Regions from separate parts of the Priestia sp. AB genome, predicted to be linked through region 2. Evidence: riboswitches for the same ligand, from Rfam matches in the RefSeq annotation. Region 2 holds a riboswitch; the other holds the start of a gene.
What was found. Region 2 has a riboswitch for cyclic di-AMP ahead of POF52_RS30410 (APC family permease). Riboswitches for the same ligand answer to the same signal wherever they lie in the genome.
Positions count from the first base shown of each region.

Region 1 (4,044 bases), on a different contig from region 2:
TGATGAACATTTGTTTTCTTTAAATACGGTGCTAATTGGCTTAGTAGTCGGAGCTGTATTAATGATTCTAGCAGATTTGTTTGGACCTAAACGTCCGCGCGTAGAGACGGTGGACCAAATGTCTTATGGACAAGCACTGGGTATAGGACTGTTTCAATGTATTGCTCTTTGGCCAGGTTTTTCTCGTTCAGGCTCAACGATTTCAGGAGGAGTTCTTCTTGGAATGAGCCATAAGGCAGCCGCAGATTTTACATTTATTATGGCAGTGCCAATCATGGCAGGAGCAAGTGGACTTTCATTGGTTAAAAACTGGCAGTATTTCACATCAGATGCACTACCGTTTTTTATTGCTGGTTTTATCAGCGCCTTTATTTTTGCGCTGGTATCTATTCGCTTTTTCCTGAAATTAATTAACCGTATCAAATTAGTACCATTTGCACTATATCGAATAGTTTTAGCAGCTATTCTATATTTTGTATTTTTATAAAATAAACACGCGTGTTCTTTAGTCCCTTAAACTTCTAATAGAGACTCAAAGAGCAAGAAAAAGCTATTGCAACATTGCAATAGCTTTTTTGCATAAATATATATTATCGCCTTTTGAAAGCGTTTTATAAACATAGGTATTGACAAAACGTGTCGAAAAATAGTAAATTAATATTTGTGCAGTATAAAGTTAAGTAAAAGTAAGACTTCTGTTTAGTTTTATTGACTGTAAAAAACGTATGACAACGTATAGATCGTTTTAATTTTATAAAAACTGAATAATAAGCTTAATCGTATAGAGCGGGGGAATCATTATCGGCAGTAAAGCTGCCTTGGGGTGAATCCTTACAAAAGGTAGGAAACTCTCAATTCCGAATCCGACAGTTAACCCCGTTTGCTTTATTGAGAGAAAGAGCCCAAAATAGCGTAAGTAAAAGGCTGTTCTTTCTTAAGAATAGTCTTTTTTTGTTTTTTCAGAAAAATATATACAAATGTCATACATCTTTGGGGAGGTACATCTATGAAAAAAATTCGTTTTGGTTTGGCTACGCAGATTTTTACCGGATTAATCCTCGGTGTTCTTGTAGGGGTAATTTGGTTTAACGATCCGCGTGTAGTAACATACCTACAGCCGCTAGGAGACCTATTTTTAAGATTAATTAAGATGATTGTTATTCCAATTGTTATCTCAAGCTTAGTCGTTGGAGTTGCAGGAGCAGGGAGCGGTAAACAGGTCGGAAAGCTCGGCGTTAAAACCATTCTCTATTTTGAAATTATTACGACTTTTGCAATTATAATCGGTGTATTGGTTGCTAATATTTTTCATCCTGGGCAAGGTGTAGACATTCATTCAGCACAAAAGGGTGATATTTCACAATATGTTGAAACATCCAAACAGCAAGAAGGAAAGTCAGTGGCTGAAACTTTCTTACACATTGTTCCGACAAACTTTTTCCAGTCAATTGTTGAAGGAGACATGCTAGCAATTATCTTCTTTACAGTGTTATTTGCACTTGGAGTAGCGGCAATTGGGGAAAGAGGAAAGCCAGTTGTACAATTCTTCGACGGTGTTTCTCACGCAATGTTTCACGTGGTAAACCTTGTAATGAAAGTGGCGCCAATTGGTGTATTTGCTTTAATTGGTGTAACAGTTTCAAAATTCGGCTTAGATTCACTCCTTTCATTAGGAAAGCTTGTTATCTTAGTTTACTTAGCGTTAATTTTCTTCCTACTTGTTGTATTAGGAGGAATTGCGAAATGGGCAGGAATTAACATTTTCCACTTATTCCGCTATATGAAAGATGAACTGTTGTTAGCATACAGTACATCTAGTTCTGAGACAGTTCTTCCGCGTATTATGGAAAAACTTGAAAAGATGGGCTGTCCAAAAGCTATCGTATCGTTCGTTGTACCAATTGGCTATACATTTAACCTAGATGGTTCCGTTCTTTATCAAGCGATTGCAGCGTTATTCTTAGCGCAGGTGTACGGTATTGATTTAACGATCGTTCAACAGCTGACGCTCATTCTGGTATTGATGGTTACATCTAAAGGAATGGCTGCCGTGCCAGGAACATCATTTGTTGTATTGCTGGCTACTCTTGGAACAATCGGCGTTCCGGCAGAAGGGTTAGCCTTCATTGCTGGAGTAGACAGAATCATGGATATGGCACGTACGGTTGTTAACTTAGTAGGAAACACACTAGCAGCAATTGTGATGTCTAAATCTGAAGGCAAATTTGACCCTAAAAAAGGTACAGAGGTCATGAGAGCCGGCTAATTTATAAATTAAAAAGCTACTTATTCTATTCAAAAAATTAGAATAAGTAGCTTTTTTCGTAATAATTCCTTTATTATTATGGAAATTGACCCTATAATATGTAACATCAGGTATAAATATATCCAAATTTTATTCTTACATAAAAGCAGTCACTGGTTCCTTTCTTTATCAATAAATATAGAGATAGCTTAGCTAGTTGGGGGATAGTAGAGTATGTGGAAAAAGCGAATATGGGTCATCGCCTCGATAGTAATCGTATGTTTGTTAATCCCTTACAGTTTACCGATTGTGTTTGCTTTATTAACAGCATTAGCGCTTGAGGGTATTGTTCAAAAATTGCATCAATCTTTTAAAATGAAGAGAGTCTATGCAGTGCTTATGACCTTCATTTTATATGTTGTTTCGCTCATACTTATTGGATTTTTTATTGTTCGGACAATCGTTACGCAAGTGGTTGCTCTTTCAAAAATAGCGCCTTCCTTTGTAAAAGAAATCTATGAAACCGCGATTTATCCAACTATTATTAAGTGGAAATACTATTCAAACGCTCTTCCTACAGAAGTGATTTCTTCTATCGAGCGCACGCTTGAAAAAACCGTAAATTCATTAGATTCTCTATTAAAAAGTACCGTGGAAATCATCATTAGCTTTGCCGCTACTGTTCCTGGGTTTCTATTAGAGTTTCTTATTTATTTAGTAGCGCTTGTATTTATCAGCCTTGAGCTGCCTGCTATTAAAAATAAAATTAAGTCATTTTTAACAGAAGAAACGAAATATAAGCTACAAGTTGTCATCACTCAGCTTATCCAAGCGGGGGTTGGTTTTATTAAGGCACAAATTATCTTAAGTGTCATGACGTTTGTAATGGCTTATGTAGGGCTTTGGCTATTAGATGTTCCGTATACCGCGCTGCTTAGTTTATTAATTGTAATTGTCGATATCTTACCAATCCTTGGGACAGGCTCGGTGCTCGTTCCATGGGGAATTTTTGCTCTTACGCAAGGGCATGACTCATTAGCAATCGGCTTATTTATTCTATTTGGAGTCATTACGGTAGTAAGACGTGTAGTAGAACCAAAAGTATTTTCTACAAATATGGGTATTTCACCTTTGGCTGCACTAGTTAGTTTGTACATTGGATTTAAACTTTTAGGCTTTGTCGGATTATTTTTAGGACCGGCTTTAGTTATTTTATACGATGCTCTTCGTAAAGTAGGTATTATTCAAATTAACTTTAAACTATAAAAGCGCTGGATAAAACTAGCGCTTTTTTTTATTGAAACTTTTGTAGTACGTAATACGTAAAGAGGGAAAGGAAAAAACTATGCCGCGTTGGTTTTTATCTATCAATCGGCTAAATTATAGTTTTGCAGTCTTAGATTTAATGACATGAGGAGGAGAATTTTTGTTAGAGTCGGTTTTACTTTCTTTAATTGAAGCGCTAAAACAGCTCTCTTATTTTGGCGTAATTCTAGCATTAACGTTTGAGTTTGTCCCGGCAGAGCTTGTTTTACCTTTAGTAGGGTATTGGGTGTACCAAGGTGATATGAACTTGTATCTGGCTATCCTTGCAGGTACAGTAGGCGGTGTTTGTGGACCGTTGACTCTTTATGGACTGGGACGTTACGGTGGACGACCGCTGGTTTTAAAATATGGAAAATACTTTTTGGTGAAAGAAAAAGAAATTGACGCCGCCGATCGCTTTTTTAATAAGTACGGCAGCGGGGTTGCTTTTTTTGGACGCTTTATTCCAGGAGTGCGCACGGCTATCTCTTTTC
Region 1 covers NZ_JAQMYN010000023.1:17,198-21,241, reverse strand. The annotation lists gene POF52_RS28875 (undecaprenyl-diphosphate phosphatase) at 1-487, shown strand, start outside; cyclic di-AMP (ydaO/yuaA leader) riboswitch at 761-900, shown strand; gene POF52_RS28870 (cation:dicarboxylate symporter family transporter) at 1,007-2,266, shown strand; gene ytvI (sporulation integral membrane protein YtvI) at 2,480-3,511, shown strand; gene POF52_RS28860 (DedA family protein) at 3,672-4,044, shown strand, end outside.
Region 1: linked by a shared signal. The riboswitch ahead of POF52_RS28870 (cation:dicarboxylate symporter family transporter) and the one ahead of POF52_RS30410 (APC family permease) in region 2 are both predicted to bind cyclic di-AMP.

Region 2 (4,044 bases):
TTTTACATAGTATTCTCTTCCATGTCCTTTTTATTATAAAGATTCCTAGAAAATCCATTATGGTAACTAACTTTGTATACGATATACACCTTAAAAAGAGAAAAAACTACCTTATGTGGGTGGAGGTAGTTTTTCTGTGTGAATACATATAAGGTTTGTAATTGACGCTTTGCATCGTCTTGGGTAGTTTGCTCAAAATACTATTTATTATCCAGCAAGAGTATAAATTACTTTCTATTATTTATCCGAACTAAACAATCGGTCAAAAAGATAATAGCAAAGGGAATAGCATAAATACCGAAAATTGCAAGAAAAGCTTTATGTTTATAAATTTTACCCTTCATTTATATGAATCCACCTTTATATATTAGAGTGAATATTTTAGCCCTTCTTAAGTAGAATGTTCAAATAAAGGGAAAATATGTATAACAAATAGTAACTTGAATTAAGCTGCTATTTTTTTTTTGGTTGCCGATAAAATCCATTATGGTAACTAAGTTCATATATGATATTTATTAAAAAAGCAGAACAAACTCCCTAACACCAGGAAATTTTTCTGTTGCGTATTAAACACTGAACTATATTTAAAAATTATAATTTTCACTAAAGTGCTCATAATATGGTAAATACGTCAAAAGGAGATACAAAAATGCTTATTAAAAAGATACTGATATTTTTACCAATATTCCTTTTTGTTATTTATTCCCCTACGCACGCATTAGAGATGACGAGTACTTTCAGAATTGTAAATGATAAAAACGAGACGATTGCTTCAAAAGAAGTTTCATTTCAAGAAGGTGAGACATTATACGAAGTAACAAAAAGGGCCTTTAACATAGAAGAATCCCAAGGGAATATTATATCTATAAATGGTATCCATTCAATTCCAAAGAAAAATATACATTGGGCTGTTTTTGTAAACAGGAATTTTATAGAGTTAGGTTTAGATGAAGTCACGCTCAATGAAAATGATGAGGTAGTATGGGCTTTGAAAAATTGGGATAATCAAGAAATTTTAAAGTAAATAACATAGAAAATTAAAACATCCTACAAAAAGTAGTTGGTTATTATTCTAACTACTTTTTTGTAAGTTATAATTTCCGATAATGCTGATTATATAAACTAGAGGTGTATATGATATGCAGCTGAAAAGCAGAAAAACCTACCCTGGTGTGTGATAGGGTAGGTTTTTCTGCTACATTATTTAACCAAAGGACTGAAGTCTCACGGCGTCTTGAATAGTTTGCTCAAGATATCAAAATTTATTTATCTACATAAAAGAGAAAAACGAATTATATGAAAATTAGTTTTAATTGAAACGGCTCTTTACAAATGTAAAATTCAGGCGTATAGTACCTACCATACATATATGATCTTGCTATTTTCATACCTTTTATCGCTTAATCCACTAAGGAGTGGGGGACCCATTTTTGTGTGCACTTGCACTTGGGGTGAATCCTTCTGTAAGAAGGTAGGGCTACTCTTAAAGCCCGAATCCGACAGCTAACCTCATAAGCGTTTGGAGAGAAGGTTTGCTTTTATTTGTCCTGGAAAGAACACTAAGCAGAACCTTAGTGTTCTTTTTTGTGTTTTTTTTCTGAGATGGGGAATGATGAGAGTAAACTAATATAAATAATGGCAAAGGGTCCAGGAGGAGTTTAGATGAGTTATTCATCCATAAAACGTTTATTAATTGGGAGGCCACTTAAATCAAAGGAGCTAGGTGAACAAAAGCTAAATAAGGTCAAAGCCTTAGCTATTCTTTCATCCGATGCACTTTCATCCGTGGCATATGGTCCAGAGCAGGTCTTAATCGTACTTGCTACTATTGGAATGATTGCATTTTGGTATTCCATACCTATCGGTATTGGGGTACTTATCCTTTTAACGGCACTTATCCTTTCTTACCGACAAATTATTTATGCCTATCCAGAAGGTGGCGGCGCTTATGTTGTATCTAAACATAACCTTGGAGAGAATGCAGGGCTTATTGCTGGTGGGTCTCTGTTAGTAGACTATATTTTAACCGTATCTGTAAGTATTTCATCTGGAACAGATGCATTAACGTCGGCTTTTCCTGTTCTTCATGATTACAAGGTTATTATCGCTTGCTCATTGGTTATTTTTATTATGGTTTTGAACCTAAGAGGTGTAACAGAATCAGCTTCGGCTTTAGCATACCCTGTCTATTTATTTGTTCTTGCATTGGTTCTTTTAATAGGCGTAGGCATATGGAAAGTAGCCACTGGTCAGGTGTCTCCTGATGTTCATCCGGCTATTGGAACTGCAGTGCCAGGAATTAGCTTATTTTTACTACTACGAGCTTTTTCATCAGGATGTTCAGCCCTTACAGGCGTAGAAGCTATTTCAAATGCTGTAACCAACTTTAGACAACCAGCTGCAAGAAATGCGGTACGTACGCTTGTTGCAATGGGCGTTATTTTAGCTATTTTGTTTTCAGGTGTCATGTTCTTGGCTTATTGGTTTGGAATTGTACCTAAAGCAGAGGAGACGGTTGTTTCACAGCTTGCTTCCCAAGTGTTGGGACGAAATGGTTTCTATTATTTTGTTCAGGGTACAACAGCTTTAATTTTAGTATTAGCTGCCAATACAGGCTTTTCAGCCTTTCCTTTACTGGCTGTTAACTTAGCTGTAGATAAGTATATCCCGCGTATGTTTACGATACGTGGTGATCGTTTGGGCTATTCAAATGAGATTGTGACCCTTGGAATTGCCTCTATCTTGCTTATCATAGCGTTTCACGGTAATACAGAACGGTTAATTCCTTTATATGCTGTTGGCGTATTTATTCCATTTACATTATCTCAAACGGGGATGATTGTTAAATGGTTAAAAGAAAAGCCAGCTGGCTGGCAGGGAAAATTAGTGACCAATTTTATTGGAGCTTTTATTAGTTTCACGGTACTGATTATTTTCTTTACAACAAAATTCTCACAAGTATGGGCTGTTTTAATCTTCTTACCTCTTATCGTCTATGTATTCCACCGTATTAAGAACCATTATGAAGAGGTAGGAAAGCAACTTCGTATTATGCCAGGAGATAAAGAAGCATTAGCATTAGAGGGAAATGTAGTCATTATACCGGTTGCAGGCTTAACAAGGGCTGTCGAGAATTCCATTAACTATGCGAAAATCATTGGAGACACAGTTATTGCGGTCCATGTGGCATTTGACCGTGAAAGTGAAAAGAGAATGGAAGAGATATGGAACGAACGATATCCTGATATACGCTTAGTTACATTCTACTCACAATATCGAAGTTTAGTTGGACCTCTTTTACGCTTTATTGATCGTGTAGAAGAGCGAGCTGATGATAGTCATATGGCTGTCACCGTGTTAATTCCGCAATTTATCACAAGAAAAAGCTGGCATAACGCATTGCATAACCAATCAAGTTTATTACTAAGGGCACACCTTCTTTATCGAAAAAATGTCATTGTGACAACATTGCCTTATAAATTTAAGAAATAAAAAAGCAAACCCCTTTTCATATGTATGAAAAGGGGTTTAATTCGATCATTCATCTTGTGTTAAGAAAAACAGATCACATTTAGAATAACCGACATTACATCATCTTAATTAAGCATTTCTTTACTGAATAATTTATCCTGCATAAGATTACTGATTGGTAAACTTCTGTGAATGATTTGATCAGCACCTGCATGCCTTGCATTTACAATCTGTTTAGAAGTTAGAATTTCAACAACACTGTAAATAGAAGGCTTCACTCCCTTACAAGCAATAAGAGATAAAATTGAATTTATATCAGCATGTTCCTCTGTCTGGTCTGGATCGGCTGTTATAAGTACTTTTTCGGCATGTTGAATATTCGCTTTTACTAATGTTTCGGGATCTTGGGGATCTCCCTTAATAAAATAAAGATGGTCAGGTAACAAGTGAGTTTCCTCTAGTGTGCTATCAATCAAAACAATCTTAGTTAGAGATAAAGACTCGCCAAAACAAGAAAGAAGATTCTTGACTCGTTCATTCCAACCAATAATCACAAAATGGTTATTCCCTATA
Region 2 covers NZ_JAQMYN010000034.1:7,501-11,544, reverse strand. The annotation lists gene POF52_RS30415 (DUF4430 domain-containing protein) at 650-1,024, shown strand; cyclic di-AMP (ydaO/yuaA leader) riboswitch at 1,388-1,532, shown strand; gene POF52_RS30410 (APC family permease) at 1,663-3,492, shown strand; gene POF52_RS30405 (NAD-binding protein) at 3,597-4,044, opposite strand, start outside.